3 regions of the Streptomyces sp. bgisy027 genome follow, and region 2 is predicted to be linked to each of the others. Evidence: riboswitches for the same ligand, from Rfam matches in the RefSeq annotation. Region 2 holds a riboswitch; each other region holds the start of a gene.
What was found. A riboswitch is a leader RNA that binds a small molecule or an ion and turns the genes downstream of it on or off. The one in region 2 is predicted to bind cobalamin.
Positions count from the first base shown of each region.

Region 1 (9,540 bases), on a different contig from region 2:
GACACAGCCGCTGTTCAGCCCGGCCGCCGCAAGCGACAGAGGCCCGCGTTTCCCCGGGGCCGAGCCCTTCGTGTTCTCCTTGCCGATCCGCAACCCGTCCTTCACCGGACGCGAGGAGTTGCTCGGACACCTGCGCGATCGGCTGCGGGCCGGTAACGGCACGGTGCTTCTGCGCGGCATGGGTGGCGTGGGCAAGACGATGCTGGCCCTGGAGTTCGCCCACCGCTTCAAGAGCGACTACGACGTCGTCTGGCACATCCAGGCCGATCAGCGAAACCTCGCAGTGGAGCAGTTCGCGGGGCTGGCAGGCCATCTGGAGGTTTCCGAGCGCAAGAACCCGACGGCGACGGCGGCCGCGGTCAAGGATGCGCTGCGTCTGGGTCGGCCCTACAGCCGCTGGCTACTGATCCTCGACAATGTCGAGCACGTGAACGATCTGTCCGATCTGCTGGTGAGCAGCAAGGCAGGCCACGTCCTGATCACCAGTCAGCGCTCCGAGGGCTGGGAACGGTACGCGGAGATCGCCGATGTCGGTGTGTTCGAGCGCGAGGAGAGCGTCGCGCACCTCAAGCGCAGGCTCACCGAGTGCAGCACCGAGGAGGCCGACGAAGTGGCTTCGGCCCTCGGCGATCTGCCGCTGGCCGTCGAGCACGCGGCCGCAGTGCTCAAGGAGAGCGGCCTTCAGACCCAGGAGTACGTCAAACTGCTCGAGCGCCAGCCCGCCGCCGACACGGCCGGTCTGAGCCCTGACGACCGGCTCCTCGACGTCTCCAAGACCTGGAGCGTGGCCATCGGGCAGCTCAACAAGAACTTCCCGCCGGCGGTTCAACTCCTCAAACTGGCCGCCTGGTTCAGCCCCGAGCCGATCTCCATGGATCTGCTGCAGAGCACGCAGATCGCACAGTCCCTCACCGGTCAGGACAGCCCACGCGATCAGGAGTTCCGGCCGCGCGCCTTCGACAGCACGGAAATGATCGCGCGCGCGTTCCAGGAGCTGAGTCGACTCTCGCTCGCGACGGTGGACCGCAAGTCACGCAGTCTCCGCGTGCACCGCCTGGTGCAGATGTCGGTGCGCCTGAACATGACGGAGGAAGATCAGGAGGCCACGCGGGACGTCGTCTTCCGCACCTTGGTGGCCGCCCGTCCCGAACAGGACGACCCCGAGGACCACAACACCTGGGAGCGCTACCGCATCATCTGGCCTCACCTGGGAACTTCTTGGGCCCTGACAGCACCCGACTACGGCATCCGGAAGCTGATCGTGGACCGAGTTCGCCAGTTGCGCCGCCGCGGCGAGCTGAAGCAGGCGTACGACCTGAGCACGCGCGTGCATCAGGGCTGGCTCGAACACAGCGGACCCGACGAACGCTGGGTGCTGCACATGGGCTTCCAGATCGCCAACATCCTTCGTGCCCAGGGCAGATACCAAGAGGCCCTGGAGCTGGACATGGACGTACTGCACCGCCAGGAAGCGGCCTTGGACAGCCCGCACGACCTCCACATCCTCATGACGTCCGGCGGTGTGGCTGCCGACCTGCGCGGTCTGGGCCGCTACAGCGAGGCACTGGAACGCGACCGGCTCAACCACGAGCAGTTCCTGGAGTTGTTCGGCGAAGACCATCCGCGCAGCCTCATGGCCGCCAACAATTACGCGGTATGCCTACGGGTGTTGGGGCAGTACACGGACGCTCTGCGGCTGGACCGCAAGACTATGGAGACTCGCAACAAGATCCTCGGCCCGGAACATGCCTACACCCGGGCATCAACCATCAGTTACGCCCGCGATCTGCTCGACTGCGGCGACTACGCCGGATCCGAGCTTCCGTTGCGGCGCACCTACGACCAATGCCTCTCCCATCAGCAGTTCGGCCCGTCCGCTCCCACCACCATCAACGCGGGCAAAGCGCTGTCGGGTGCCCTGCACCAGATGGGCCGGGCCCAGGAAGCGGAAGACCTGACACGCACGGTGCTGTCCAACCTTCCCTCCGAGGAAGGGTCGGCCTCGCCCAACCGGTTGCTGCTCCACCTGGGCCTGGCCGGGATCCTGGGCGCGCAGGGTCGTACCGAAGAGGCCGTCGAGCTGGCCCGCCGGGTCCTGGACGACTGCCGTCGGTTCTTCCAAGACCAACACCCCTACACAGCAGCCTGCTACGCGAACCTGGCCGTGCTGCTCTACACGGCCAACGAGGCGGCTTCCTCACTGGCACACGCCGAGCAAGCCGCAAGGGTTTTCGCGGCAATCTTCGACGACGACCACCCGTTCACCCTGATGTGCCGGGTGAACCTGGCCAATGCCCAGGCCGCACTGGGGCAGCGTGGACGGGCCCGCGCTACCTACGAGGAGGTACTGGACCGGCTTCGCGATGTCCTCAACGACGACCAGCACCCCGCCCCACTGGTCTGCGCGGCCAACCTCGCGGTGGTCCTGAACGAGTTGGGAGAGAGCGAGGCGGCCGACCGGCTGCGTGAGGAAGTGCTGGGCGCGATCACTGCGCGACTCGGGGCCGATCATCCCCGCGCTCTGGCCCTGCGCGATTGGAGTCGGTCGGGCTGGGAGTTCGACCCGCACCCGATCTGATCTGCGATGTGCTCGCCCACGTCGGCGAGCACATCGCAACGAACCACTTTCGCGGGCGCGGACGGGCTGCCGGCACCCGCTACACGGCGGCCCCGAAGCGCTCGCGAGCACGGTCACGTAGCCAAGCGAGTATTTCCGGTACGGCCGGCAGCGCGGCGAAGTGAGCCGCCCCCGGCTTCAGCACGGCAGTCGCTGAGGGAATGCGTTCGGCAAGCCATCGGAAGTGGCCGACGGGCGAGAAGGTGTCGTGCTCACCGTGCCACAGCAGCAGCGGGACTTCGACGATCTTGCCTGGCTCGAAGCCCCAGTCCAGCCGGAAGGACAGCACGTCGTCGAGCCACCCGAACGAGGAACGCACCACACTGGTCTCGTAGTTGGCGAGGAGTAGGCCTCGGATCCCACCATGTCCCACCACGGCCTTGTCTGCCGTGGGCATCTCCGGAGTGAGTAACCCCAGCAGTGATTCCGGCTTGTCACGAATGGCATCCGCATTGCTGGCCAGGTTGGCCTTGAGCCTTTCCAAGCACTCCTCGGAACCATCGCGGAGAGCCGCCCGGGCGGCCTTGTAGGCGATGACGTTGGACGGGGCCATCCCCTCGAACCAGTCGAGCCCATCTGCATCGGGGGGAGCGATGCTGACCAGAACGGCAGCACTGGCGACCCTGTCCGGAAGCAGCGCCGCACACGCCAACGCATGCGGCCCGCCGCCGGAACGGCCGAGCACGGAGAACGGTCCAAGATTCAGCTGGTCTGCGATGGCCGCCACATCCGCGGCGGCGTGACGCACGGCGCGGCCTTTTAACCGCTGCGACTCCCCGTACCCCGGCCGGTCATAGGAGATGAGCCGGATGCCGAGTTTGTAGAGAACGCTGGTCCGTGGACGCGGCCCCACCCTGCTGCCCGGAGTGCCATGCAGCAAGAACACCGGGTGGCCCTTCGGGTCCCCCGACGTCTCGAAGAAGAGCAGCCTCTTGCCGTCGCCGCTCTCGACACTTCCCAACACCAGGTGTGCCTCCCGTCGCCAGCGCCGCGGCCGCCCGGAGCAGGACCCGGAGAATCAGCATCCCGCCCGTCAGAGCGCCAGTCGACACACAAACCAGCCGTCATTCGCGACGGACCAAGGGTTTTCCGTAAGACGCAATGCCACGGGGTGACGGTTGCGCGTCCCGAAGGGCCGCTCGCACCGACCAAACGGTAGAGGATTCCCACCCTCCGGCAGGTCATTCCAGCCACACCGATAGCCATTCGGCGCAAAATCCATGTTTGGTTTGACACTTCTGTGATCGCAACGCCCCAGGGCGGCGATCACGCGACCCGAGGGCAGTACCCACATGATGGGGCCACCCGACCCGTCTCGCATCCTGACGTCGGCCGATACCGAACTGTCCGCGAGGAAGGGCCGACGCCGCGGCCGGGATCATGCACACGCCCATCACGAAGCTCGGCAACCCCCTGCAACATCCATGGGCGAAATCCAGCCGAACCGGCCACCCCCGTCCTCCCTCGACACCGGCCCGCCTCCGCCGCCCACAGCCCCCTCTCAGCCCCGGCCTACCCCCGGGTAGAGTGTCGCCGTCGTCATCACACCCGTACGTGGGAAAGCCGGTGCAAATCCGGCGCTGACCCGCAACCGTGAACCGGTCGTCGTCGAAGGCCGGTGAGCCGGATCGCCGCGTACGGGAAGTGACCGGCTCACGCGCCCCGGCAGTCCGCCGGAGTGCGGCACCGTCGAGGTATACGGAGCCGAGCCGCCGGGGGTCTCCCCTGCGCTGCCCGGTTCCCCTTAGGGAAGGGCACCCGCCGATCATGTACGTCCGTCGCAGCGCCGCGGTCCTGGCCGCCGCCGTCGTGATCGGCGCGGCCGCGCCGGCCATAGCCGCCGACTCCTCCCCGTCCGCGTCACCGTCCCCCGCCGGCTCGCCGTCCCCCTCCGCGCCCGCGAAGCCGACGTACCCCGCCGAGCTGTACGGCACCACCGACCCCACCTACGACGGCGTCTGGCGGCAGTCCCTCGCGATGCTCGCGCAGGACACCGTCGGGGTGCAGCCCGCCGAGGGGGCCGTGGACTGGCTGCTCACGCAGCAGTGCGCGAACGGGGCCTTCGCGCCCTACCGTGCCGACGCCGCCGCCGACTGCGATGCCAAGACCCTCGTCGACACCAACAACACGGCCGCCGCCGTCCAGGCGCTCGTCGCGCTCGGCGGGCACGACGCCGCCGCCTCCAAGGCCGTGACCTGGCTGAAGTCCGTCCAGAACAAGGACGGCGGCTGGGGTTACCTGCCGGGCGGGGCCAGCGACACCAACTCGACGTCCGTGGTGATCGGCGCGCTCGCGGCCGCCGGTGAGAAGCCGGCGGACGTCCGCAAGGACGGGAAGACGGCCTACGACGCGCTCGACAAGCTCGTCCTGCCGTGCAAGGGCGACGGCGCAGGCGCCTTCGCCTTCCAGCCCGACAAGAACGGCAAGCTGCTCGCCAACGCCGACGCCACCGCGGCCGGCGTCCTCGGCTCCCTCGGCAAGGGCCTCGTCGTGAGCCCCGGCAAGGACGCGCCGGCCACGCGATGCGTGAGCGACGGTCTCCCGGCCTCGCAGCAGGCCGCCGTCAACGGCGCCGCCTACCTCACCGACGCCCTCGCCAAGGACGGCCACCTCACGTCCGCCCTCCCGGGCGCCGAGGACCAGCCCGACTACGGCAACACCGCCGACGCGGTCGTGGCGCTGGCCGCCCTTTCCGGTGCCGATGCCGCCGAGAAGCCGCTGCGCTGGCTGGAGCGGAACTCCGCGAAGTGGGCGAAGCAGAGCGGCCCGGCTGCCTACGCCCAGCTGATCCTCGCCGCCCACGCCACCGGCACCGACCCCCGCGACTTCGGCGGCGCCGACCTGGTGAAGCAGCTCAACGCCACGGGCCCCGCGCCGCAGGCCGCCACAAAGGCCGCGGACAAGGACGCCGAGAAGGACGAGAAGGGCGACAGTCCCTTCGGTGTCTGGTGGTACGTCGGCATCTTCCTCGTCGTCGGCGTCGGCATCGGCTTCCTGCTGAGCGGCCGCAAGAAGGGCCCCCAGGCGTGATCCGCCGCTTGCTCGCCCCGCTCCTGGCCGCGCTGGTCCTGCTGACCGGCGCGGCCCAGGGCGCGCAGGCGGCCGGCTACCGCTACTGGTCCTTCTGGGAGCGCCAGGGCGACACCTGGATCTACGCCACCCAGGGCCCCTCCCTCGCCCGCCCCTCCGACGGTGACGTCCAGGGCTTCCGATTCGCCGTGAGCGAGGACTCGAAGGACGCGACGCAGCCCAGGGGTGCGGCCGAGTTCGCGGTGATCTGCGCCAGGACGCCCGCCGAGGACGGCAGGAAGCGGGTCGCCCTGATCATCGACTTCGGTACGGCGGCCGACGCCCCGTCCGGCGAGACGCCCCCTGCCCGCCGCACCGCGTGCGCCCGGGTGGCTCCCGACGCGACGACCGCCGAGGCCCTGGCGGCCGTCGCCAAGCCCCTGCGCTACGACACCAACGCCCTGCTGTGCGCGATCACCGGGTATCCGCGGAAGGGCTGCGGCGATCAGGTGTCGGGCGGCGGCCGGGAGACCGGGAAGCCGACCGCGGCCGGGCAGACCGCCACCGCGGCCGAGGACGACTCGGACGGCGGGCTCTCGCTGGGCCTGGTCGCGGGCGCCGCCGTGGTCGTGGTGCTGGGGGCGGCGGCGGTCTGGCAGGCACGGCGGCGCGGGGATGGCTAGCCGAGCGGAGCTTCGCGATGCCTAGCCGTGCGGAGCCGCCCAGGGGTGCGCAGACGCGGCGGGCGGCCCGGCCGGTGCCGTCCGCCGCCGCCCTTCGCCCGAACCACCGCGCCCCTCTCCACCCCGGCGCCTGGTGGCTCTGGGCCCTCGCCCTCGGTACCGCCGCCACCCGCACCACCAACCCCCTCCTGCTCGCCCTCCTCATCGCGACCTCCGCCTACGTCGTGGCGACCTGCCGCCCGAACGCCCCCTGGGCCCGCTCCTACTCCGTCTTCTTCAAGCTGGCCCTGGCCGTCCTCCTCATCCGCCTCGTCTTCGCCGTGGCCCTCGGCTCCCCGCTCCCCGGCACCCACGTGATCGTCGCCCTCCCCGAGATCCCCCTCCCCGACTGGGCGCAGGGGATCCGCCTGGGCGGCAAGGTCACCGTCGAGACCGTGCTCATCGCCCTCTACGACGGCCTGCGCCTGGCGACGCTCCTCATCTGCGTGGGCGCGGCGAACTCCCTCGCCAACCCCACCCGCCTGCTCAAGTCCCTGCCCGGCGCGCTCTACGAGATCGGCGTGGCGGTCGTCGTCGCCCTCACCTACGCCCCCAACCTCATCGCCGACGTCCAGCGGCTGCGCGCCGCCCGCCGGCTGCGCGGCCGGCCCGACAGCGGTGTCCGGGGCCTCCTCCAGGTGGCGCTGCCTGTCCTGGAGGGGGCGTTGGAGCGGTCGGTCGCGCTCGCCGCCGCGATGGACGCGCGCGGCTACGGCCGTACCGCCGACGTCCCGCCCCGCGTCCGCCGTACGACGACCGCGCTCACCCTCGGCGGCCTGCTGGGCGTCTGCGCCGGGACGTACGGGCTCCTCACCGCCGAAGGCGGCACCTACGGCCTCCCGGTCCTCCTCGCCGGAGTCGTCGCCGCCCTCGCGGGCCTGCGCCTGGGCAGTCGGCGTTCCCCGCGCACCCGTTACCGCCCCGACCGCTGGGACACCCACGCCTGGCTGGTCGCCGGTTCCGGCGCGGCGGTCGCCGCCCTGCTGACCCTGGCCGCACACCGTGCCCCGGAAGCCCTGAATCCCGGCGTGATCCCCCTCGTCGCCCCCGCCCTCCCCCTGTGGCCCGCGGCAGCGGTCCTCCTCGGCCTCCTCCCGGCCTTCGTCAGCCCCACGCCCCGCACTCCCGCCGCCCCCAAGGAGCCGTCGTGATCCGCTTCGAGAACGTCTCCGTGACGTACGACGGCGCCGCCGAACCCACCGTCCGTGGCGTGGACTTCGCGGTCCCGGAGGGCGAACTGGTGCTGCTCGCCGGCCCGTCCGGGGTCGGCAAGTCCACCGTGCTCGGCGCGGTGAGCGGGCTCGTGCCGCATTTCACCGGCGGCACCCTGCGCGGCCGCGTGACCGTGGCCGGCCGCGACACCCGTACGCACAAGCCGCGTGAACTCGCCGACGTGGTCGGCACGGTGGGCCAGGATCCCCTGTCCCACTTCGTCACGGACACGGTCGAGGACGAGCTCGCCTACGGCATGGAGTCACTCGGCCTGGCCCCGGCCGTGATGCGCCGCCGCGTCGAGGAGACCCTGGACCTGCTCGGCCTCGCCGATCTGCGCGACCGTTCCATCGCCACCCTCTCCGGCGGCCAGCAGCAGCGCGTGGCGATCGGCTCGGTCCTCACCCCGCACCCGAGCGTCCTGGTCCTGGACGAGCCGACGTCGGCCCTGGACCCGGCCGCCGCGGAAGAGGTCCTGGCAGTCCTCCAACGCCTGGTCCACGACCTCGGCACGACGGTCCTGATGGCCGAGCACCGCCTGGAACGCGTCGTGCAGTACGCCGACCAGATCGCCCTCCTGCCCTCCCCCGGCACGCCCCCGGTTCTGGGCACCCCGCCGGAGATCATGGCCGTCTCCCCCGTCTACCCGCCGGTCGTCGCCCTGGGCCGCCTGGCCGGCTGGAGCCCGCTTCCCCTGACGGTCCGAGACGCCCGCAGAAGGGCAGCAGACCTACGGCAACAGCTCGAGCAACGGCACACCAACGCCGCTCAAGACCGCTGGGAACCGGTCGAGGAACGGCACACCAACGCCGCTCAAGACCGCCGGAAACCGGTCGAGGAACGGCACACCAACGCCGCTCAGGGGCGCGGGGAACTGCGCGACCAGCCACACCAGACCCGCAGCCGCCGACGACCCGCACCCCCCATCCCATCGGCCGCCCCCACCCCCCACCGCTGGTTCCGCCGCAAACAGACCCCCACCGCCCCGGCATCTCCATCTCCCCATGCCGCCGAGGTACAGGCACTCGCCGTGACCCGCGACCGGATCCGCGCCCTGCGCCACGTCGACCTCACCGTCACCCGCGGAGAGACCGTCGCCCTCATGGGCCGCAACGGCGCCGGTAAATCCACCCTGCTCAACACCCTCGTCGGCCTGGTGGAACCCACCACCGGCTCGGTCTCCGTAGGCGGCTCCGTCCCCCACCGCACCCCACCCCGAGACCTGGTCCGCCGCGTCGGACTCGTCCCGCAGGAACCCCGCGACCTCCTCTACGCCGACACGGTCGCCGCCGAGTGCGCGGCCGCCGACGCCGACGCCGGCGCCAGCCCCGGCACCTGCCGCATCCTCGTCTCGGAGCTCCTCCCGGGCATCACAGACGACACCCACCCCCGCGACCTCTCCGAGGGCCAGCGCCTGACGCTCGCCCTGGCCGTCGTCCTGACCGCCCGCCCTCCGCTGCTCCTCCTCGACGAGCCGACCCGCGGCCTGGACTACGCGGCGAAGGCCCGCCTGGTGTCCCTGCTGCGCGACCTCGCCGACCAGGGCCACGCGATCGTGCTGGCCACCCACGACGTGGAGCTCGCCGCCGAGCTCGCGGACCGGGTCGTCCTGCTGGCCGAGGGCGAGGTGATCGCCGACGGCCCGACCGCGGACGTCGTCGTCTCCTCCCCCTCCTTCGCACCGCAGGTCACCAAGATCCTCGCCCCTCAGGAGTGGCTCACGGTCACACAGGTACGGGAGGCCCTGGCATGACCGACACGAAGAGCGCCCGGCGCCGGACGCGCCCTGTTCACCTCGGCCCCCGCTCCGTCGCCGCCCTCGCCCTCGTCAGCGCGGTGGGTGTCGCCGCCCTGATGTGGCCCTTCCTCGCACCGCCCGAGTCGGCCGTCATCGCGCACAGCGAGGACGCCCCCTGGTTCTTCGCCTGCCTGCTCGTGCTGCTCGTCGCGGTGGTGGGGGCGACGATCTCGGAGTCGGGG
Region 1 is NZ_JBYIVZ010000052.1:28,932-38,471, forward strand. Features, by position in the region: gene fxsT (FxSxx-COOH system tetratricopeptide repeat protein) at 1-2,578, shown strand, start outside; gene AC3ETA_RS37855 (alpha/beta fold hydrolase) at 2,658-3,581, opposite strand; adenosylcobalamin-variant (AdoCbl-variant) riboswitch at 4,165-4,259, shown strand; gene AC3ETA_RS37860 (SCO2321 family membrane protein) at 4,385-5,647, shown strand; gene AC3ETA_RS37865 (SCO2322 family protein) at 5,644-6,309, shown strand; gene AC3ETA_RS37870 (energy-coupling factor transporter transmembrane component T) at 6,327-7,499, shown strand; gene AC3ETA_RS37875 (ABC transporter ATP-binding protein) at 7,496-9,313, shown strand; gene AC3ETA_RS37880 (ECF transporter S component) at 9,310-9,540, shown strand, end outside.
Region 1: linked by a shared signal. The riboswitch ahead of AC3ETA_RS37860 (SCO2321 family membrane protein) and the one ahead of metE (5-methyltetrahydropteroyltriglutamate--homocysteine S-methyltransferase) in region 2 are both predicted to bind cobalamin.

Region 2 (9,540 bases):
GACTCCACGGTGACGCTCCCCGGTCGCATCCCGCGCGGGTGGAAGGAGCCGGGGAAGCTGTCGTTGTGCCAGTTCGGGGCGTCGATCGCGCCCTGGAGGTCGAGACCGCCGCGGACCGGGCCGCGCAGGGCGACGGCGAGGAGGAAGTGCAGCTGCCACTGGTCCTGCTGGTCCCCGCCGGGTGTGCCGAAGGCCATGACGGGCACCCCGTCGCGCAGGGCGATCGAGGGCGTGAGGGTGGTGCGGGGCCGCCGGCCCGGCGTCAGGGAGTTCGGCAGGCCCTCCTCCAACCAGGTCATCTGGAGCCGCGTGCCGAGCGGGAAACCCAGCTCGGGCACGAGGGGGTTGGACTGGAGCCAGCCGCCGCTGGGGGTCGCCGCGATCATGTTGCCCCAGCGGTCGACGATGTCGAGGTGGCAGGTGTCGCCCCGGGTCCCGCCGTCGGCGGCGACATCGGGCTCCCCCGGCACCGGGGACGTGGGGCGCTTGGCGACGGTCGGTTCCCCCGCGCCCGGCGCGTCGGAGGCGGGCCGGACGTCGGCCGCCACGCGCGCGTGCGCGGACAGTCGCGGGGTGCGGCCGCCCGGGCTGCCGGGCCGCATCTCGTGGGACGCCTTCTCGCCGATCAGCTCCCGCCGGTCGGCGTTGTACTCGTCCGACAGCAGGTCGGCCAGCGGCACCTCGGCCGCGTCGCCGTACCAGGCCTCCCGGTCGGCCATGGCCAGCTTGCAGCCCTCGATCAGCAGGTGGACGTACTCGGCGGACCCGTACCGCGGCAGCTCGGGCGGGAGCAGCGCGAGCTGCTGGAGGAGGACGGGGCCCTGGCTCCAGGGGCCGGCCTTGCACACGGTCCAGCCGTTCCAGTCGTACGTCGCCGGCGCCTCGTAGGTCGCGGACCAGCCGGCGAGGTCGGCGGCCGTGAGCGTGCCGGAGTGCCGCTCGCCGCTGGTGTCCACGGTCGGGCGGCCGGCCTGCCGTACCAGGGCCTCGGCGATGAATCCGGACCGCCACACCTCGCGCGCGGCCTCGATCTGGGCGATCCGGTCGCCTGCGCCCGACACCTCGTCGAGCAGCCGCTTCCAGGTGGCGGCGAGGGCGGGATTGCGGAACGGCTCCCCGGGGCGGGGCGCCCGGCCGCCCGGCAGATACACCTCGGCCGAGGAGAGCCACTCCGTCTCGAACAGCTCCCGCACGGTCTCCACCGTCTCGCCGACCCGCTCCACGGGCGCGTGCCCGTGTTCGGCGTACCCGATGGCGTACCGCAGCACCTCCGCAAGGGGCTGGGTCCCGTGGTCCCGCAGCAGCAGCATCCAGGCGTCGAAGGCGCCGGGCACGGCGGCGGCCAGCGGCCCGGTCCCCGGCACCAGTTCCAGTCCGAGTCCCCGGTAGTGCGCGACGGTCGCCCCGGCCGGCGCCGGACCCTGCCCGCACAGCACCCGTACCTCGCCGCCCGCCGGGGCGAGAAGGATCGGCACCTCGCCGGCCGGACCGTTCAGGTGCGGCTCGACCACGTGCAGCACGAACGCGCCCGCCACCGCGGCGTCGTACGCGTTGCCCCCGCGCTCCAGCACCGCCATCGCGGACTGCGAGGCGAGCCAGTGCGTGGAGGACACCATGCCGAAGGTGCCCTGGAGGGTGGGACGGGTGGTGAACATCGGGTCTGTCACCTCGCTGTCGCGCGGATCGGTCCTTCCGATCTTCAGGCACTCACTGTTCGGGGTTCAACCTTCCGGCGTCCCCGGCCCGCCGGGGCGGTGTGAAGGTGTAGAGGTCGAGGACGTCAGGGCAGGGCGCGACGCCGGGGCCGCCGGCCCTGACCCAGGTGATGACGTCCTCGGTGGCCTCGGGGTCGTTCACGAGGCCGAGCCAGACCGGGCGGGCGCCGGCCGCGCGGGCGGCTGCGGACGGCTGGACGACGATCACGTTGGCGTGCTCGCACACGTCGAGGCAGCCGGAGACGCGCACGGGCACGTTGTCGGCGAGGCGAGCGGTCTGCCGCGCGTGGTCGACCCCGGTCACCTTCGGGGTGCCGCAGCAGCAGTCCCGGCAGACGACGACACGGCACGGTGCGGGTGCGGCGGCGGTGGGTGCCGGAGGGTCGGTGGGCGCGGGGCGGGAGGGGAGCACGGGCATGCCTCGGGTGTCGGGGCTCGTACGCGGAGCCTGGCCTACGGACGTCCTCCCCGCCCGGGGGCGTGAAGGTGCCAGCAGGTCTTCGGACTCGGGTTCGTCCGGTCGGGGCGCCTTCCCGGTCTCCCAGTGGCGCGTGCCCCGCCCGTCCCCCTCACCGCTGCGCGTCAGTTCCGGATTCGCACCGGATTCCCTGGCCTCGGTTGTGGCTCGACTGGCCCGCCGAGGCTATCAACTCCGCATGCCGCTCAGGTCGTGCGCCCGGTCACGGGGTACGGCACGAACGTGCTGGTGTTCTCGTCGACGCGCAGGGTCCGCCCGAGGAGCGGCGCGGCCCGCCGGGGGTCCCTCTACGACGCGTTCAAGGAGCCCCTGTATGCCCCTCCCCCGTTGCCGCTGCGGATGGTCGAGGCGGGGCTGCTGGGCCGCAGGAGCGGGCGGGGGTTCCACACGTACGGCCGGGTAGGCTGATCCGTGCAGCTGGTTCGCCCCGTCCGCCAGGCGGGGTGTCGTAAGAGGGAACCCGGTGGAAATCCGGGACTGCCCCGCAGCGGTGAGCGGGAACGACCGCCGTCATGAGCACTGAGCCCGACGTACCGGGCCTGGGAAGCGACGGCCATTAGGAGTCCTCAGGAGATGAGGACGTGCCCGCGAGTCCGAAGACCTGCCAACTGCCCGCGCGCGAACCACTCGTGCGCGGACATCCCGGTGACCTCGAGGGCGGGTCGGCGTACATGACCGAGCGGACGGCCCTGCGGCCGCTGCCGTCCGGTCCGTCACCCCTTCGCACTCTCGTCCCGTCGCCGGGATCTCAGGGAATCGTCTCGCGAAGGAGATCTCCGTGACCACCAAGCCCACAGCCGCGGCAGCACGGGCCACCGTGTACGGCTACCCCCGTCAGGGCCCGGACCGGGAACTGAAGAAGGCGATCGAGGGCTACTGGAAGGGCCGCGTCACCGCCGACGCCCTCCGAGCCACCGCCGCCGAACTGCGCCGGGCCAACTGGCGCCGCCTCGCCGACGCCGGCATCCACGAGGTGCCCACCGGCGACTTCTCGTACTACGACCACGTCCTGGACACCAGCGTCGCCCTCGGCGCGATCCCCGAGCGGCATCGCGTCGCCGTCGAGACCGACGCCCTGGACGGCTACTTCGCCATGGCCCGCGGCACGCAGGACGTCGCGCCGCTGGAGATGACGAAGTGGTTCGACACCAACTACCACTACCTCGTACCGGAGTTGGGCCCGGACACGGTCTTCACGGCGGACTCGGCCAAGCAGGTCGCCGAGCTCAGGGAGGCCCTGGCGCTGGGCCTGACCGCCCGGCCCGTCCTCGTCGGCCCGGTCACCTACCTCCTGCTCGCCAAGCCGGCGCCCGGTGTCGCCGCGGACTTCGAGCCGCTCACCCTGCTGGACCGGCTGCTGCCGGTGTACGCGCGGATCCTGGCCGACCTGCGCGCGGCGGGCGCCGAGTGGGTCCAGCTGGACGAGCCTGCGCTCGTCCAGGACCGCACCCCGGCCGAGCTGAACGCCGCCGGGCGCGCCTACCGTGACCTCGGCGCGGGCACGGACCGGCCGAAGCTGCTGGTCGCCTCCTACTTCGACCGGCTCGGCAAGGCGCTGCCCGTGCTGGCGAAGGCGCCGGTCGAGGGGCTGGCGCTCGACTTCACCGAGGCCGCGGGCGCCAACCTCCAGGCGCTGGCCGCGGTCGGCGGACTGCCCGGCAGGCGGCTGGTCGCCGGTGTCGTCAACGGCCGCAACGTCTGGGTCAACGATCTGTCGGCGTCGCTCGCCACGCTCGGCACCCTGCTGGGCCTCGCTGACCGGGTCGACGTCGCGGCCTCGTGCTCCCTGCTGCACGTGCCGCTGGACGCGGCGGCCGAGCGCGACATCGAGCCGCAGATCCGGCGCTGGCTGGCCTTCGCCCGGCAGAAGACCGCCGAGGTCGTCACCCTCGCCAGGGGCCTCGCCCAGGGCACCGGCGCGATCACCGCCGAACTCGCCGCGAACCGGGCCGACCTGGCCTCCCGCGCCGGCTCCCCGATCACCCGCGACGCGGCCGTACGGTCCCGTGCCGCGGCCGTCACCGCCGAGGACTCCCGCCGCTCGCAGCCGTACGCCGAACGGGCCGCGGCCCAACGCGCCCATCTCAGGCTGCCGTTGCTGCCGACGACCACCGTCGGCTCGTTCCCGCAGACCGGCGAACTGCGCTCCGCACGCGCGGACCTGCGGGCCGGCCGGATCGGCACGGCCGCCTACGAGGACCGCGTCAGGACCGAGATCCAGGAGGTCGTCGCCTTCCAGGAGAAGACCGGCATCGACGTGCTGGTGCACGGCGAGCCCGAACGCAACGACATGGTCCAGTACTTCGCCGAGCAGCTCACCGGGTACCTCGCCACACAGCACGGCTGGGTGCAGTCCTACGGCACCCGCTGCGTCCGCCCGCCGATCCTGGCCGGCGACATCTCCCGGCCCGAGCCGATGACGGTGCGCTGGACGGCGTACGCCCAGTCCCTCACGGCTCGCCCGGTCAAGGGCATGCTCACGGGGCCGGTCACCATGCTCGCCTGGTCCTTCGTCCGCGACGACCAGCCGCTCGGCGAGACAGCCCGCCAGGTCGCCCTCGCCCTGCGCGACGAGGTGACCGACCTGGAGGCGGGCGGCGCCTCCGTCATCCAGGTCGACGAACCGGCACTGCGGGAGACCCTGCCGCTGCGTGCCGCCGACCGCGCCGGGTATCTCGCCTGGGCCACGGAGGCGTTCCGGCTCACCACCGGCGGGGTCCGGCCGGACACCCAGATCCACACCCACATGTGCTACGCAGAGTTCGGCGACGTCGTCCAGGCCATCGACGACCTCGACGCGGACGTCATCAGCCTGGAGGCCGCCCGCTCGCACATGCAGGTGGCCCGTGAACTCGCGGCCCACGGCTACCCGCGCGAGGCCGGTCCGGGTGTCTACGACATCCATTCCCCGCGGGTGCCGAGCGCGCGGGAGGCCGCCGAACTGCTCCGCACCGGCCTGAAGGCGATCCCCGCCGAACGGCTGTGGGTCAACCCCGACTGCGGTCTGAAGACCCGCGGCTGGCCGGAGACCCGGGCCTCGCTGGAGAACCTGGTGGCAGCGGCCCGTACGGTACGGGGCGAGCTGTCCCCGTCCTGACCCGGCCGACCGGCCGGGTGCCCTCGCCGCGGAAGCGGTGAGGGCACCCGGGCAGCCAGGAGCACGTCATGACCCCGGCCCGAGGAGCGACCACGTGACCAGCCGCGTCACCTTCATCCCACCCGCGATGAACGCAGCCCTGCGCCGGGCCCGCTTCGACGACGGCCGGACCCCGCTCGACGACACCGGCACGGCACAGGCACACGCGGCCGCAGGCGCCCTGCCGCCGGCCGCCCGGGTGCTCACCTCGCCGAGCCTGCGCTGCCGGGAGACCGCCGAGGCGCTCGGTCTGCACGGCCCGGCGGTCCCGGAACTGGCGGGGCCGGACGTGAGCCGCTGGCGGGGCCGCCCGCTCGACGAGGTGAGTGCCGCCGAGCCGGAGTCGGTGGGCCGCTGGCTCACGGACCCGGACTGCGCGCCGCACGGGGGTGAGTCGGTGCGGGAGTTCTGCGGCCGGATCGCCCGGTGGCTGACGGACGCCCGGGACCTGGACGGCCGTACGTTCGCCGTGGTCGAGCCGGAGGTCGTGCGCGCGGCTGTCGTGCACGCGCTCGGGATGCCCGAGGCGGCCTTCTGGCGGCTCGACGTCGCCCCGCTGACGGCGACGGAGCTCAGTGGGCGGAGCGGGCGCTGGAACCTGCGGCTGGGGCGGCCCCTCGCCGCACCCGACGCCGACCGGTGACGGCCACCGGGGTCACGGCTTGCCCTGTCTGTCCGGTCGACTCGGTGCCCGGGGAACGCGAGAGGGCCCCCGGACGGTTCCGCGGGCCCTCGTGCGTGAGCGCGTACCGGTCAGCTGGGCGCGGCCGCCGCCGAGGCCCGTGCCGCGGCGGCCGGCCGGGGGTTCAGCAGCCGCTCGGCCAGCTCGCCGAAGAGCAGCCCGAAGCCCGCCCACAGCGTGACCTGCATGGCCAGCGCGGACAGCCGGAACCGCCACAGCACGGTGGCCGGGAAGTCGGCGGGAACCTCGTTGACGACCGGCAGGAACGCGAACGCCAGGCCGGTCACCAGGGCCAACGCGGCCAGGGCGACGACGGTGGCGTACCAATTGCCCAGTCTCGGGGCGAGTCGCTTGCCCAGGATGGTCGCGGCCACCGCAAGGAGGACGCTGAGCACCATCATCAGGAAGTACAGGGTGGTCCGCCTGCCGATGGTGTCGGGGTCGCCGACGGCGGGCGGGTTGGCCGGGTACTTCAGGAACGGCACGATGTAGACGGCGAGCAGCGCGCAGCCGGACAGCAGCAGCGCGGTGGCCCGCGGGGAGAAACGGCCGACGCGGCCGAGGGCGAAGCAGTAGGCGAGAGCGGCGATGCCGCCGAAGGAGACGCCGTAGATCAGGACACCGGTGGCGAGGCCGGCGGTGGACTGGAGGCTGCGGGAGACGAGTTCGGCCTCGTGCTCGTGCCCGGCGGCGTGGGCCTCCTCGAAGCCGATCGCCTTGTCGACGCTCGGCTCACCGAGGACGTAGGCCACGATCAGCGCGAGGACGCCCGCGCCGAGGCCGGCGAGCATGCCTCGCACGAGCAGATTTCGTACGGTTGCGGAGTTCATGAGGGCCTGGCTCCCCGGCGTCAGTGGCAGGGGAAGCCGAGCAGGTGGCGGGCGTCGTGCACCCACTCGTGGACGTCCGCGCCGGAGACGACGGAGGTGGCGCCCTGCTCGGCGCCGACGAAGTACAGCAGGACCAGCATCAGGATGCCGAAGAAGACCGCCCACGGGACGATCGTGCCGATCGGCAGTTTGGCGGGGAGAGCGGTGGGGTCGGCGGTCGGCTGGGCGACATGCTGTGCCATGGCAGGGCTCCTTCGGGAGTTCGCGTCCCATCTCGGTGGTGCACATGACGACGGCCACGGGTCTGACTCACCACCCCCGCGAGGAGGGCGGCATACAGTGGCGCGACCGTGCCGGATTCCCACCGGCTTCCGTCGTGCCGTCGTCGATATCGTCCTGACCGTACTCCTCGACCAGGACATGACCAATGGCAGGCGGGCTCGTGGGACCTTGCTCTGACCGAACCTTTGCCTGAGACGAAAGCCGCGGAACGCCCCTTCCCCGACCACCGGGAAGGGCGCGGAGACGCAGGTCACAATGTGGGAGAGGGCAAGGTCACAGCCCTGCCCACTGCTGCTCCTTTGTCGATCTGACCTAGCATCCGAGCATGACGGTCCTGCCTGACGACGGGCTCTCGCTGGCCGCCGAGTTCCCTGACGCAACCCATGAGCAGTGGCAACACCTGGTGGAAGGTGTGCTGCGCAAGTCGGGCAAGGACGTCTCGGGCCCGGCCGCGGCAGACGCCCTGTCCACTGCCCTGGAGGACGGGTTGCGCACCCGCCCTCTGTACAGCGCGCGTGACGCCGCGCCCGATGCCGGCCTGCCCGGGTTCGCCCCGTTCGTCCGCGGCGGTCGCGCCGAGGGCAGCACGGCCGGCGGCTGGGACGTCCGGCAGCGGCACACGGCCCTCACGGACGGTGTGGTGCTCGCGGACCTGGAGAACGGCGTCACCTCGCTCTGGCTGGTCCTCGGCGAGGGCGGCATCCCGGTGACGGAACTCGGCCGCGCGCTGGACGGCGTCTACCTCGACCTGGCCCCCGTCGTCCTCGACGCGGGCACCGAGGTGGAGCCCGCCGCGCGCGAGCTGCTGCGGCTGTACGAGGAGCGGGGCGTCGCCAAGGAGGCGGCGCGCGGCAACCTCGGCGCGGACCCGCTGGGCCACGAGGCCCGTACCGGAAAGTCCTCCGAGTTCGCCGCCGCTGCCGCGCTGGCGCGGCTGTGCGCCGAGGAGTACCCGGGGGTGCGGGCGCTGACCGTGGACGCGCTGCCGTACCACGAGGCCGGTGGCTCGGCGGCGCAGGAGCTGGGCGCCTCGCTGGCGACCGGCGTCGCGTATCTGCGGGAGCTCGACGAGGCCGGGCTAACGGTCGAACAGGCCGCCGCGCAGCTGGAGTTCCGCTACGCCGCGACCGCCGACCAGTTCCTGACGATCGCCAAGCTGCGCGCCGCGCGCCGGCTGTGGGCGCGGGTGACGGAGGTGTGCGGGGCGTCGAGCGCGCAGGTGCAGCACGCCGTGACCTCGCCGGTGATGATGTCGCGCCGCGACCCCTGGGTGAACATGCTGCGCACGACGGTCGCCACGCTGGCCGCCGGCGTCGGCGGCGCCGAGTCCGTGACGGTGCTGCCCTTCGACCACGCGCTCGGCCTGCCGGACGCGTTCGCGCGGCGTATCGCCCGCAACACCTCGACCATCCTCATCGAGGAGTCCCACCTGGCCCGGGTGATCGACCCGGCGGGCGGCTCCTGGTACGTGGAGCGGCTCACCGACGAACTGGCCGAGGCGGGCTGGGAGTTCTTCCAGCGCATCGAGCGGACCGGCGGCCAGGCGGCCGCGCTGCGCTCCGGGCAGCTGGGCGAGGACCTCGCCGCCACCTGGGAGGCCCGCACCGGCAGGCTCGCCAAGCGCCGCGAGCCGGTCACCGGAGTGAGCGAGTTCCCGAACCTCGCCGAGCAGCCCGTGGAGCGCGAGCCCGCCCCCGAGCCCCGCTCCGGCGGACTGCCCCGCGTCCGGCGCGACGAGGCGTACGAGGCGCTGCGCGCCCGCTCCGACGCCCACCTGGCCGCGACCGGCTCCCGGCCGCGGATCTTCCTGGCCGCGCTCGGCCCGGCCGCCGCGCACACCGCGCGCCTCACCTTCGCCTCGAACCTGTTCCAGGCGGGCGGCATCGAGCCCGTCACCGGGGGCACCTTCGCCGAGAGCGGCGCCACCGAGGTGTGCCTGTGCTCCAGCGACGCGGTGTACGAGGAGCAGGCGGAGGCGGTGACCGGGCAGCTGAAGGGCGCCGGCGCCTCGCACGTGTTCCTCGCTGGGCGGCCGGGGGACCACCCCGGTGTCGACTCGTACGTCTTCGCCGGCTGTGACGCCGTCGCCGTGCTGTCCGCCACCCTCGACCGCATGGGAGTGTCCTGATGGGAATCCCCGACTTCTCCGGGATCGAGCTCGGGGAGCCGAGGACCGACGCCGGCGTCGACGAGTGGCGGAAGGCGGCCGGGAACGACGGAGCCTACTGGGAGACCCCGGAAGGCATCGCGGTCAAGCCGCTGTACACCGGCCGTGACCTGGAGGGCCTGGACTTCCTCGGCACGTACCCGGGCATGGCGCCGTATCTGCGCGGCCCGTACCCGACGATGTACGTCAACCAGCCCTGGACGATCCGCCAGTACGCGGGCTTCTCCACCGCCGAGGAGTCCAACGCGTT
Region 2 is NZ_JBYIVZ010000006.1:176,787-186,326, forward strand. Features, by position in the region: gene AC3ETA_RS08755 (gamma-glutamyltransferase family protein) at 1-1,655, opposite strand, end outside; gene AC3ETA_RS08760 ((2Fe-2S) ferredoxin domain-containing protein) at 1,708-2,133, opposite strand; cobalamin riboswitch at 2,190-2,364, opposite strand; partial or broken gene AC3ETA_RS08765 (3-hydroxyacyl-CoA dehydrogenase family protein) at 2,476-2,601, shown strand; cobalamin riboswitch at 2,595-2,816, shown strand; gene metE (5-methyltetrahydropteroyltriglutamate--homocysteine S-methyltransferase) at 2,972-5,290, shown strand; gene AC3ETA_RS08775 (histidine phosphatase family protein) at 5,385-5,972, shown strand; gene AC3ETA_RS08780 (CbtA family protein) at 6,083-6,841, opposite strand; gene AC3ETA_RS08785 (CbtB domain-containing protein) at 6,862-7,083, opposite strand; gene AC3ETA_RS08790 (methylmalonyl-CoA mutase family protein) at 7,449-9,251, shown strand; gene scpA (methylmalonyl-CoA mutase) at 9,251-9,540, shown strand, end outside.

Region 3 (9,540 bases), on a different contig from region 2:
TGATCACGTCGGCCCTGGCGACCGAGTACCGCTTCGAGCAGGCACCCGGATCCGACGACGCGACCCGGGTGGGGATCACCCTGCACCCGCACACCCTGCTGCTGCGGCCTACGCGGCGCTCGGCCCCCGGAACGTCCGCCGGTACGCCTGGGGTGTCGTCCCCAGCGCCGTGACGAACTGATGGCGCAGCGCGGCCGCGGTGCCGAAGCCCGTCCGGCCCGCGATCGCGTCCACCGTCTCGTCCGTCGCCTCCAGCAACTCCTGTGCCAGCAGCACGCGTTGGCGCAGGATCCAGCGGTAGGGAGTCGTCCCCGTCTCCTGCTGGAAGCGGCGGGCGAAGGTGCGCGGGGACATGAGCGCGCGTTCGGCGAGCTGCTCGACCGTGACGTCCTCGTCGAGGTGGCGCTCCATCCAGGTCAGCACCTCGCCGACCGTGTCGCACTGGGAGCGCGGCAGCGGGCGCTCGATGTACTGGGCCTGCCCGCCGTCCCGGTGCGGCGGCACCACCATGCGCCGGGCGATCTTGTTGGCGACCTCCGGCCCCTGCTCCTGGCGCACGATGTGCAGACAGGCGTCGATGCCGGCGGCGGTGCCGGCGCTGGTGACCACCGGCCCCTCGTCGACGTACAGCACATCGGGCTCGACGATCGCCCCCGGGTGCTGTCGGGACAGCTCCCGGGCGTGCTTCCAGTGCGCACTGCACCGCCGCCCGTCGAGCAGCCCGGCCGCGCCCAGCACGAAGACGCCGGAGCACACGCTGAGCACCCGCGCACCCCGCTCGACCGCCCTGACCAGGCAGTCCAGCAGCTCGGGCGGATAGTCGCGCACGACGTAGTCGCGGCCGGCCGGCAGCGCGATCAGGTCGGCCTCCTCCAGCCGCTCCAGACCGTACGGCGTGCAGACGGTGAGTCCGCCGACATGGGTGCCCAGCGTCGGCCCCTCCGCCGAGACGACGGCGAAGTCGTACGTGGGCAGCCCTTCGTCGCTGCGGTCGATGCCGAACACCTCGCAGACGACGCCCAGTTCAAAGGGGTGAACACCGTCGAGGAGGACGGCGGCGACGTTCTTCAGCATGCTGCCATTGTGCCTCGCCGGTGGCAGTAAATCGATGGTGTGAGGCAGTCCTGCCACTGTTCGTAAGGAGTGTCCGGCACGACAGTGGTGTCATGAATACGGAACAGGCACAGACACTGCTCGCCCTGGTCGTCGTCCTCGGGATGTTCGTCCTCCTGGCCCTCCCGTCACTGATCGGCGCGGCGCGCGACCGGCGCATCGACCGTCAGATCAGGGAGGCCCAGGAGCGCGACAGGGCCGAGGCTCAGAAGTCCTCGTCCAGGTCGACGGTGCCCTCCACCGCGACCTGGTACGCCGACGGACGCCGCTCGAAGAAGTTGGTGAGCTCCTGAACACCCTGCAGCTCCATGAAGGAGAAGGGGTTCTCGGAGCCGTACACCGGAGCGAAGCCGAGCCGCGTCAGACGCTGATCGGCGACACACTCCAGGTACTGCCGCATCGAGTCGGTGTTCATGCCCGGGAGGCCGTCACCGCACAGGTCGCGCGCGAACTGCAGCTCGGCCTCGACGGCCTCCCTCAGCATGTCGGTGACCTGCTGCTGGAGCTCGTCGTCGAAGAGCTCCGGCTCCTCCTTGCGGACGGTGTCGACCACGTCGAACGCGAAGGACATGTGCATGGTCTCGTCACGGAACACCCAGTTGGTGCCGGTGGCCAGACCGTGCAGCAGACCCCGGCTGCGGAACCAGTAGACGTACGCGAAGGCGCCGTAGAAGAACAGGCCCTCGATGCACGCGGCGAAGCAGATCAGGTTCAGCAGGAAGCGGCGCCGGTCGGCCTTGGTCTCCAGGCGGTCCAGCTTCTCGACCTCGTTGATCCACTTGAAGCAGAACCCGGCCTTCTCGCGGATCGAGGGGATGTTCTCGACGGCGTCGAAGGCCGCCGCCCTGTCCTGCGGGTCGGGCAGATAGGTGTCGAGCAGCGTCAGATAGAACTGGACGTGCACGGCCTCCTCGAACAGCTGGCGCGACAGGTACAGGCGCGCCTCCGGGGAGTTGATGTGCTTGTACAGCGTCAGCACCAGGTTGTTCGCCACGATCGAGTCGCCGGTCGCGAAGAAGGCGACCAGCCGGCCGATGAGGTGCTGCTCGGCGGGCGTCAGCTTGGCGAGGTCGGCGACGTCCGAGTGGAGGTCGACCTCCTCCACGGTCCAGGTGTTCTTGATGGCGTCCCGGTAGCGCTCGTAGAAGTCCGGGTAGCGCATGGGACGCAGGGTCAGTTCGAAGCCCGGGTCGAGGAGATGGGTGTTACGGGTACTCATTACTGGCAGGCCTCGCAGGACTCGGGGTTCTCAAGGGAGCAGGCGACGGCGTCGGGCTCGGCGACCTGCTGGACGGGGACGGTCTTCTCGGACTGGGCGGCCTGGCCCTGGGCGGCGCGGGCGATGCGGGTCGCCGGGCGCGAGCGCAGGTAGTACGTCGTCTTCAGGCCCGACTTCCAGGCGTACGCGTACATCGAGGAGAGCTTGCCGATGGTCGGCGTCTCCAGGAACAGGTTCAGGGACTGCGACTGGTCGAGGAACGGGGTGCGGGCCGCCGCCATGTCGATCAGGCCGCGCTGCGGGATCTCCCACGCCGTGCGGTACAGCGCCCGTACGTCCGCCGGGATCCAGGCGAAGTCCTGCACCGAGCCGTTGGCCTCGCGCAGCGCCTCGCGGGTGCGGGCGTCCCAGACACCCAGCGCCTTCAGCTCGTCGACCAGGTAGGAGTTGACCTGGAGGAACTCACCGGAGAGCGTCTCGCGCTTGAACAGGTTGGACACCTGGGGCTCGATGCACTCGTAGACACCGGCGATGGAGGCGATGGTGGCGGTCGGCGCGATGGCGAGCAGCAGGCTGTTGCGCAGGCCCGTCGTGGTGATCCGCTCGCGCAGCGCCGCCCAGCGCTCCGGCCAGGTGAGCTCGACGCCGTAGTGGTCGGGGTGCAGCACGCCCCGGGCGGTACGGGTCTTCTCCCAGGCCGGCAGCGGGCCGCTGCGCTCGGCGAGGTCGGCGGACGCCTCGTACGCGGCGAGCATGATCCGCTCGGCGATGCGCGTGGAGAGCTGTCTCGCCTCGGCCGAGTCGAACGGCAGCCGCAGCTTGAAGAAGACGTCCTGGAGGCCCATCGCGCCCAGGCCCACCGGCCGCCACTTGGCGTTCGAGCGCCCCGCCTGCTCGGTCGGGTAGAAGTTGATGTCGACGACGCGGTCGAGGAAGGTGACGGCGGTGCGGACCGTCTCGTCCAGGCGCTCCCAGTCGATCTCCCCGCCGCTCACGAAGGCGCCGAGGTTGACCGACCCCAGGTTGCAGACCGCCGTCTCGCCGTCGTCGGTGACCTCCAGGATCTCCGTGCAGAGGTTGGAGGAGTGCACGACATGGCCCGGCAGGGCGGTCTGGTTGGCGGTGCGGTTGGCGGCGTCCTTGAAGGTCATCCAGCCGTTGCCGGTCTGCGCGAGGGTGCGCATCATGCGGCCGTAAAGGTCGCGGGCCGGGATGGTCCTGCGCGCGAGCCCTTGCTCCTCGGCCTTGCGGTAGGCCGCGTCGAACTCCTCGCCCCACAGGTCGACGAGCTCGGGCACGTCGGCGGGGGAGAACAGGGACCACTGGCCGTCGGCGTTGACCCGGCGCATGAACTCGTCCGGGATCCAGTGCGCGAGGTTCAGGTTGTGCGTACGGCGGGCGTCCTCACCGGTGTTGTCCCGCAGCTCCAGGAACTCCTCGATGTCGGAGTGCCAGGTCTCCAGGTAGACCGCGGCCGCGCCCTTGCGCCGGCCGCCCTGGTTCACGGCGGCGACCGAGGCGTCCAGCGTCTTCAGGAACGGGACGATGCCGTTGGAGTGCCCGTTGGTGCCGCGGATCAGCGAACCCCGGGAGCGGATGCGGGAGTACGACAGGCCGATGCCGCCGGCGTGCTTCGAGAGGCGGGCGACCTGGTGGTAGCGGTCGTAGATGGAGTCGAGCTCGTCGTTGGGGGAGTCCAGGAGGTAGCAGGACGACATCTGGGGGTGGCGGGTGCCGGAGTTGAAGAGCGTGGGGGAGGACGGCAGATAGTCGAGCCTGCTCATCAGGCCGTAGAGCGCGGCGACTTCGTCGACGGAGCGGGGGGTGTCGTCCTCGGCGAGACCGGCGGCGACGCGCAGCATGAAGTGCTGGGGCGTCTCGATCACCTTGCGGGTGATGGGGTGCCGCAGGAGGTACCTGCTGTGCAGGGTGCGCAGGCCGAAGTAGCCGAAGCGGTCGTCGGCGGCCGTGTCCACCAGAGCGTCCAGGCGGGCCGCGTGCAGGCGCGCGAACTCGGCGGTGCGGTCGGCGATGAGGCCCTCGCGGTGGCCGACCGCGACCGACTCGGTGAAGGACGTCACACCCTGCGAGGCGGCCTCGGCGGCGATGGAGATGGTCAGCAGCCGGGCGGCGAGCCTGCTGTAGGCGGGGTCCTCGGAGATGAGCCCGGCCGCCGCCTCGGTGGCCAGCTCGCGCAGCTCCGCCTCGTCGGCCCGGGCGGACCGGCCGCGCAGCGCGGCGGCGGCGACCCGGCCGGGGTCGGCGTCGGGGAGGTCGGCGGTCAGCTCGGTCAGGAGCCGCAGCAGATCGGAGGGCCGGCCCGCAGGGTCTCCGTCGAGGGCGGCGGCGGGAGACGGCAGGGCGGTTCCGGGGGCGTCCGCGTCGGTCGGGACCGATGGGACGACTGAGGCCGGGTCTGCTGGCGCGATGGTCACGTGGGGGCTCTCCCTCGCTCGGCACGGGGGCCTTGCGGAGGGCAGGGGGCAGCACACGAGCGCACACGGCGTCGCGTCCACCGGCCCATTCCACGAGGCCCGGACGTCAGGGCGCACCGGCCGGTCGGCCGGGCGCGCTGTCGGCAGGTCCTCGGACTGACTCCTGTGCACGACTGAGGGAACAGACGTGCACAAGTACACCGTTGCGGGACAGTTCCGGATTCGCACCGGATTCCCCTGCGGCGACAGCGAGCATGAGCATACATCTTGTGCTCGCCCGCCACGCCACCCCCAGATGTTGTGTCGCGCTGGTTTCAGAGCGTCAACTCATAGGTGAGAAGAGTGATGTCGTCGAGCTGCGGGAGCGGATTCCAGTCCCGCTCGGGTGTGCGAACAAAACCCAGCCGTTCGTAGATGCGATGGGCGCCGTGCATGGTGCGCTGGGTCGACAGGACGATCCGTACGCAGCCCTCCGTGGCCCGGGCGCGGTCGACGCAGGCGCGGACGAGGGCCTCGCCGGCGCCGCGTCCACGGCCCGCGCGGTCGACGGCGAGCATCCGGATCTCGGCCTCGCCGGGGAGCGCGATGTCGGCCATGGGGCCGCCGCTCGGCACGAAGGTCACCCCGCCCAGCAGCCGGCCGTCCGCGACGGCCACGAGTACCTCGGCGGCGGTCGCGCGCTTGGCCACGTCCCTGAGTTCGCCGAGGTACGCGTCACTCTCGCCGAAGTCGAGGAGCCCGTCGTGGAGATAGGCCCGGGCGGTGATCTCGCCGAGCGCGTCGAACTCACCGGGTTCCGCCGGCCGGATCGCGATGTCCATGGGCCCGAGTCTGCCGGACGGCCGGGCGGACGGGCCCGGGGTTTTGTGCCGAGGGCCGCCGGGTTGCGGGGAGTTCCGGGAGTGCTTCCATGGAGATAGGTGTCGGCGCCCCGCGGTCGCTCCGTTTCGAGAGCCGTTCTCGGAAGGAGACGAACGATGACGAGGGTCGTCGGCAGCCCGCCCGGCAAGAAGCGGCCGCGCAACGCGCCGATGGCGACGCTGGCTCCGAGGCGGGCGGCCAACCGGGTCAGGCAGGGGTTCGTGGGCCACCGGCACAGGCTGACCACGCGCCTGGAGGCCCGCGGTGGAAGCACCCGCCCCAAGAAGTGGCGCCGGTGGTTCACCTACACCAACGCCACCCGGGCCGTCTGGACGGTGGCGGTGCTCGCCGTGGTCGCCTGGGTGGTGGAGGGCCTGTACATCGTGATCCGGGGCCGCACGACACCCTTCGAGAAGTGGCGGCAGGGCAACGACGGCTTCGAGACGGTCATGCGCTTCGTGGGCCCGGTGCTCGCCGCGTCGCTCGCCGCCGCGCTCTTCCTGTTCTGGTGGTACCGGTGGACCAAGCGGCGCTATCTCGCCAAGGCACGCGACGACCCCCACCGACTGGTCCTCACGGCCGGCCCGGACACCGCCGAGATCGTGGGCCGGGAGGAGATCGCCCAGGTCATCGCCGAGCGGCTGCGCGAGCGCGACACGCGCCGGCCCTATCTGCTGGTCGGCGGCGTCGGTGTGGGCAAGACCGCCGTCCTGGTACGGCTCACCGAACTGCTCGCGGAGCAGAACGCCGTACCCGTGCCGATCCGGCTGCGGGACGCGAACGGCGGCAGTGACCTGAACTTCGAACGCATGGCCAAGGAGCGCTTCATCGACGAGGCACCCCGGGGCATCCTCGCGCGCACCAAGACCGAGCGGGTCTGGCAGCAACTGCTCGCCGACGACAAGCCGGTCGTCATCGCCGACGGGCTGGAGGAGGCGCTCCTCGGCGACGGCCTCCAGCAGAACCGGGACAACATCATCCGGCGGGCCATCGAACGTGCCTACGAGGAGAAGCTGCCCCTCGTCATCGCCTCCCGGCCGCACAGCCCGCTGGAGAGCACCCCGGCCGCGATCGTGGAGCTGGAACCGCTCAGCGAGGAGGAGGCCCTGCGGTTCGTCCAGGCGCGCGTGCCGGAGACGGACGAGCGCCGCGTCGACTGGATCGTGGAGACGGCGGAGGTGACCGAGTCGCCCGTCTACCTCCAGATCGCCCGTGAACTGCACCGTCACGGCGCCCTGGAACACGACCGGCCGGACAACGACCCGCAGCACATGAACACCCGCAGCCGTGACCGCGGCACGCTGCGGCTGTGGCTGCTGGAGACCTGGGACGAGGCGCTGTGCCAGGGTCGGCTGCGCCGGGACGTCGCCCTGAGCCAGCGCGACCGCCGCGACGCCGTCGAGGTGGTCTCCGCCCTGGCCTGCGTGGGACTGCTCCAGGACAAACTGGAGGTCGGCCTCGGGGAACTGCTCGACTCGGACGTCCACCCCGGTCCGATGCGGCGCGCGCAGGCCCGTGCCGAGCACCTGCGGGCCGGCGGACGCGCCTTCGACCGGTACGGCAGGCGCGGGAACGTCTTCTCCGAATGGCACCGGCAGCAGATCTGGGACGTGCTGTGCCGGCGGATCAGCCCGCAGGAGAGGAGGCGGTTGCGCGGGGGCAACATGGACCAGTGCCGCGCGGCCCTCGCCCGGATCGCACGCAACGCCGACAAGCTCGGCCTGGTGGAGGGCTTCGAGCGCAGGGTCCGTTTCCCGCACAGCATCATCCAGGCCTACTTCGGCTACCGCGTGCTGCGGCGGCTGGGCGAGCGGGGCGCCGGCGAGCTCGTCGAGCACGTGCTCCAGCCGCCCGGACCCAGCCGTGAACTGCTCATGGCCCTGGTGCTGTTGTCGCGCCGCCGGGCGGCCGGGGTCAAGGCCCGCCGGGAAGGCGTCCGGGCCGAGGTGACGAAGGAGATCGGGGAACGGCTCCGCCGCTCACGTATGCGCGGGCACACCCTGGCCCACCGGCTCTGCAAGGCCGCGGAACGCCGCACGGACGACCCGAAGGCGCTCGACCACTACGCGGCCGCCGTGGAGATCGAGAGCGTGGAGGAGGCACCGAGGCTGCTCGGCCACATCCTGGAGGAGGTGCGCAGGACCTGGGCCGGTTTCAAGGGCGACCGGCGCAGCCTCGACGACGCGAAGCTGAGGCTGCTCAGGCAGGTCGGGGCCGCCCTGCGCAGCGTCTCCGACCGGATCGACACCACACCCCTGTACGAGCAGCTCGTCCAGACAGGCGTGAAGGAGCCCGCCTACTCGATACGCCTGGCCGCCGCCCAGGAGTTCGGCACCGGCGGCAACCCGGCGTTCGCCGTGATCCGCGGCCGGATCGGCCTCAGCACCGACCCGGTGGAGGAGTACAACGACCGGCTCGGCAAGCTGCGGGCCTGGAAACGGCGGGAGTACGAACAGTGGGCCGAGCGCATGGCCCGGGCACGTGCGGCGGGCGTGCCCTCCCGGGCCAGGACGGAGCGCATCGCCCGGCTCCAGCAGGACCGGCGCACGCTCAACCTGGAGTACCGCAGGAAACGGGTCGTTCTGTTCCGGGAGTTCGTGATGCGTGCCTGGATGATCCCCATGCTCCTGGGCTCCGTCGACGAGGCGCACCGCGACGAGGCCCGCGAGCGCCTCACCAAGTGGCTGGGCCACCTGGACCCCAAGGCCACCGGCGGCACCCCCGATCTGCCGCTCGCACTGGAGGCCGCGCTGGCGCAGGGCTTCAAGTACGCGGCCAACCGCAGGATCCGGCATCCACAGGCCGACCAGGGCGGTCGCGACGACCTGATCCGGCAGGCGGAGACCGTGCTCCAGCAGTCCCGGTGCTGGTACGCGCAGGTCATGCTCATCCAGGCGCTGTGCCTGTGGGAGCTCCCGGACATCGTGGGCGTCCATGAGCAGCAGGCGCACCCGACGCCGGGCAGGGACGGGTACGACGGCGGACGCGAGCCGCCCCGGACGCTGGGCGGGGCGACCGCCGTGCAGACCGTGGAGCGCTGGCTGTCGATGGCCGGCACCGTGAACCGGCCACCCGGGCATCCCGGGGCGAACGGCGCCCCGCCCCGGCAGTCCCTGCATCCGTTCGTCGCCGAGGCGGGCGACCTGGTGGCCCTCGCGCTGGAGACCGGGCAGCCCGAGCGGTTCCTCTGGATCGACGAGAAGGGCGTCGCCGACAACATCGGCGCCCGCACCGGCAATCCCGAGTCGTACCGCAGGCACAACCTCTGGATCCCGCCCTCGGTGGGCTGGAGCACCCTGGACGCGCGGGCCCAGCGCCTGGTCGCCGACGTTCTGGTGATGCTGAACCTCATCGAACGGGACGGGCATCCGGACGAGGTCGAGGAGCGGATGAGCCGCGCGGAGCAGCCGGGGACATCGCTCCCGCCGTGCATCAGCGGCGACCGCGGCCCGCTGCGCCCCGGCCTGCGGGCCGGCATGGCGGACCCGCCCACACCCGGCGCGACCTGCCTGCCGGACTGCAAGTTCCAGCTCTGCCCCTACCCGCCCCGGGGCTGTGTGCCGCGCGGGGAGATCCGGGAGCCGTTCTGCCGTCAGCAGCAGGCCCTGCTGCCGGGGCGGATGCGCCGCCATCTGCCCAGACTGCTGCGCCGGAAGACACCGGGCTGGGTCAGCATGCGGGTCCGCGAACTCGACGGTTTCTGGCAGCAGATGGCCGGGCGTACCCGCAACTAGTGCGGTACGCCCGGCCGTCGTGCGGGTGAGTCCCGCGTCAGTGGCTGGTGCCCGCCGTCGCCGGGGGCAGTTCGACCTGGACTCCGGGGTCGCCGGCGTCGGCCGTGTAGTCCTCCGGCTTCGTCTCGTCGACGCCGTCCGGGGCCTTCGCCGCCCTCAGCGCGAAGGTGAGCACGAC
Region 3 is NZ_JBYIVZ010000003.1:237,357-246,896, reverse strand. Features, by position in the region: gene AC3ETA_RS04840 (bifunctional albaflavenone monooxygenase/terpene synthase) at 1-173, shown strand, start outside; gene AC3ETA_RS04835 (helix-turn-helix domain-containing protein) at 109-1,074, opposite strand; gene AC3ETA_RS04830 (hypothetical protein) at 1,167-1,406, shown strand; gene AC3ETA_RS04825 (ribonucleotide-diphosphate reductase subunit beta) at 1,319-2,332, opposite strand; gene AC3ETA_RS04820 (ribonucleoside-diphosphate reductase subunit alpha) at 2,332-4,767, opposite strand; cobalamin riboswitch at 4,893-5,029, opposite strand; gene AC3ETA_RS04815 (GNAT family N-acetyltransferase) at 5,082-5,588, opposite strand; gene AC3ETA_RS04810 (NACHT domain-containing protein) at 5,745-9,362, shown strand; gene mctP (monocarboxylate uptake permease MctP) at 9,400-9,540, opposite strand, start outside.
Region 3: linked by a shared signal. The riboswitch ahead of AC3ETA_RS04820 (ribonucleoside-diphosphate reductase subunit alpha) and the one ahead of metE (5-methyltetrahydropteroyltriglutamate--homocysteine S-methyltransferase) in region 2 are both predicted to bind cobalamin.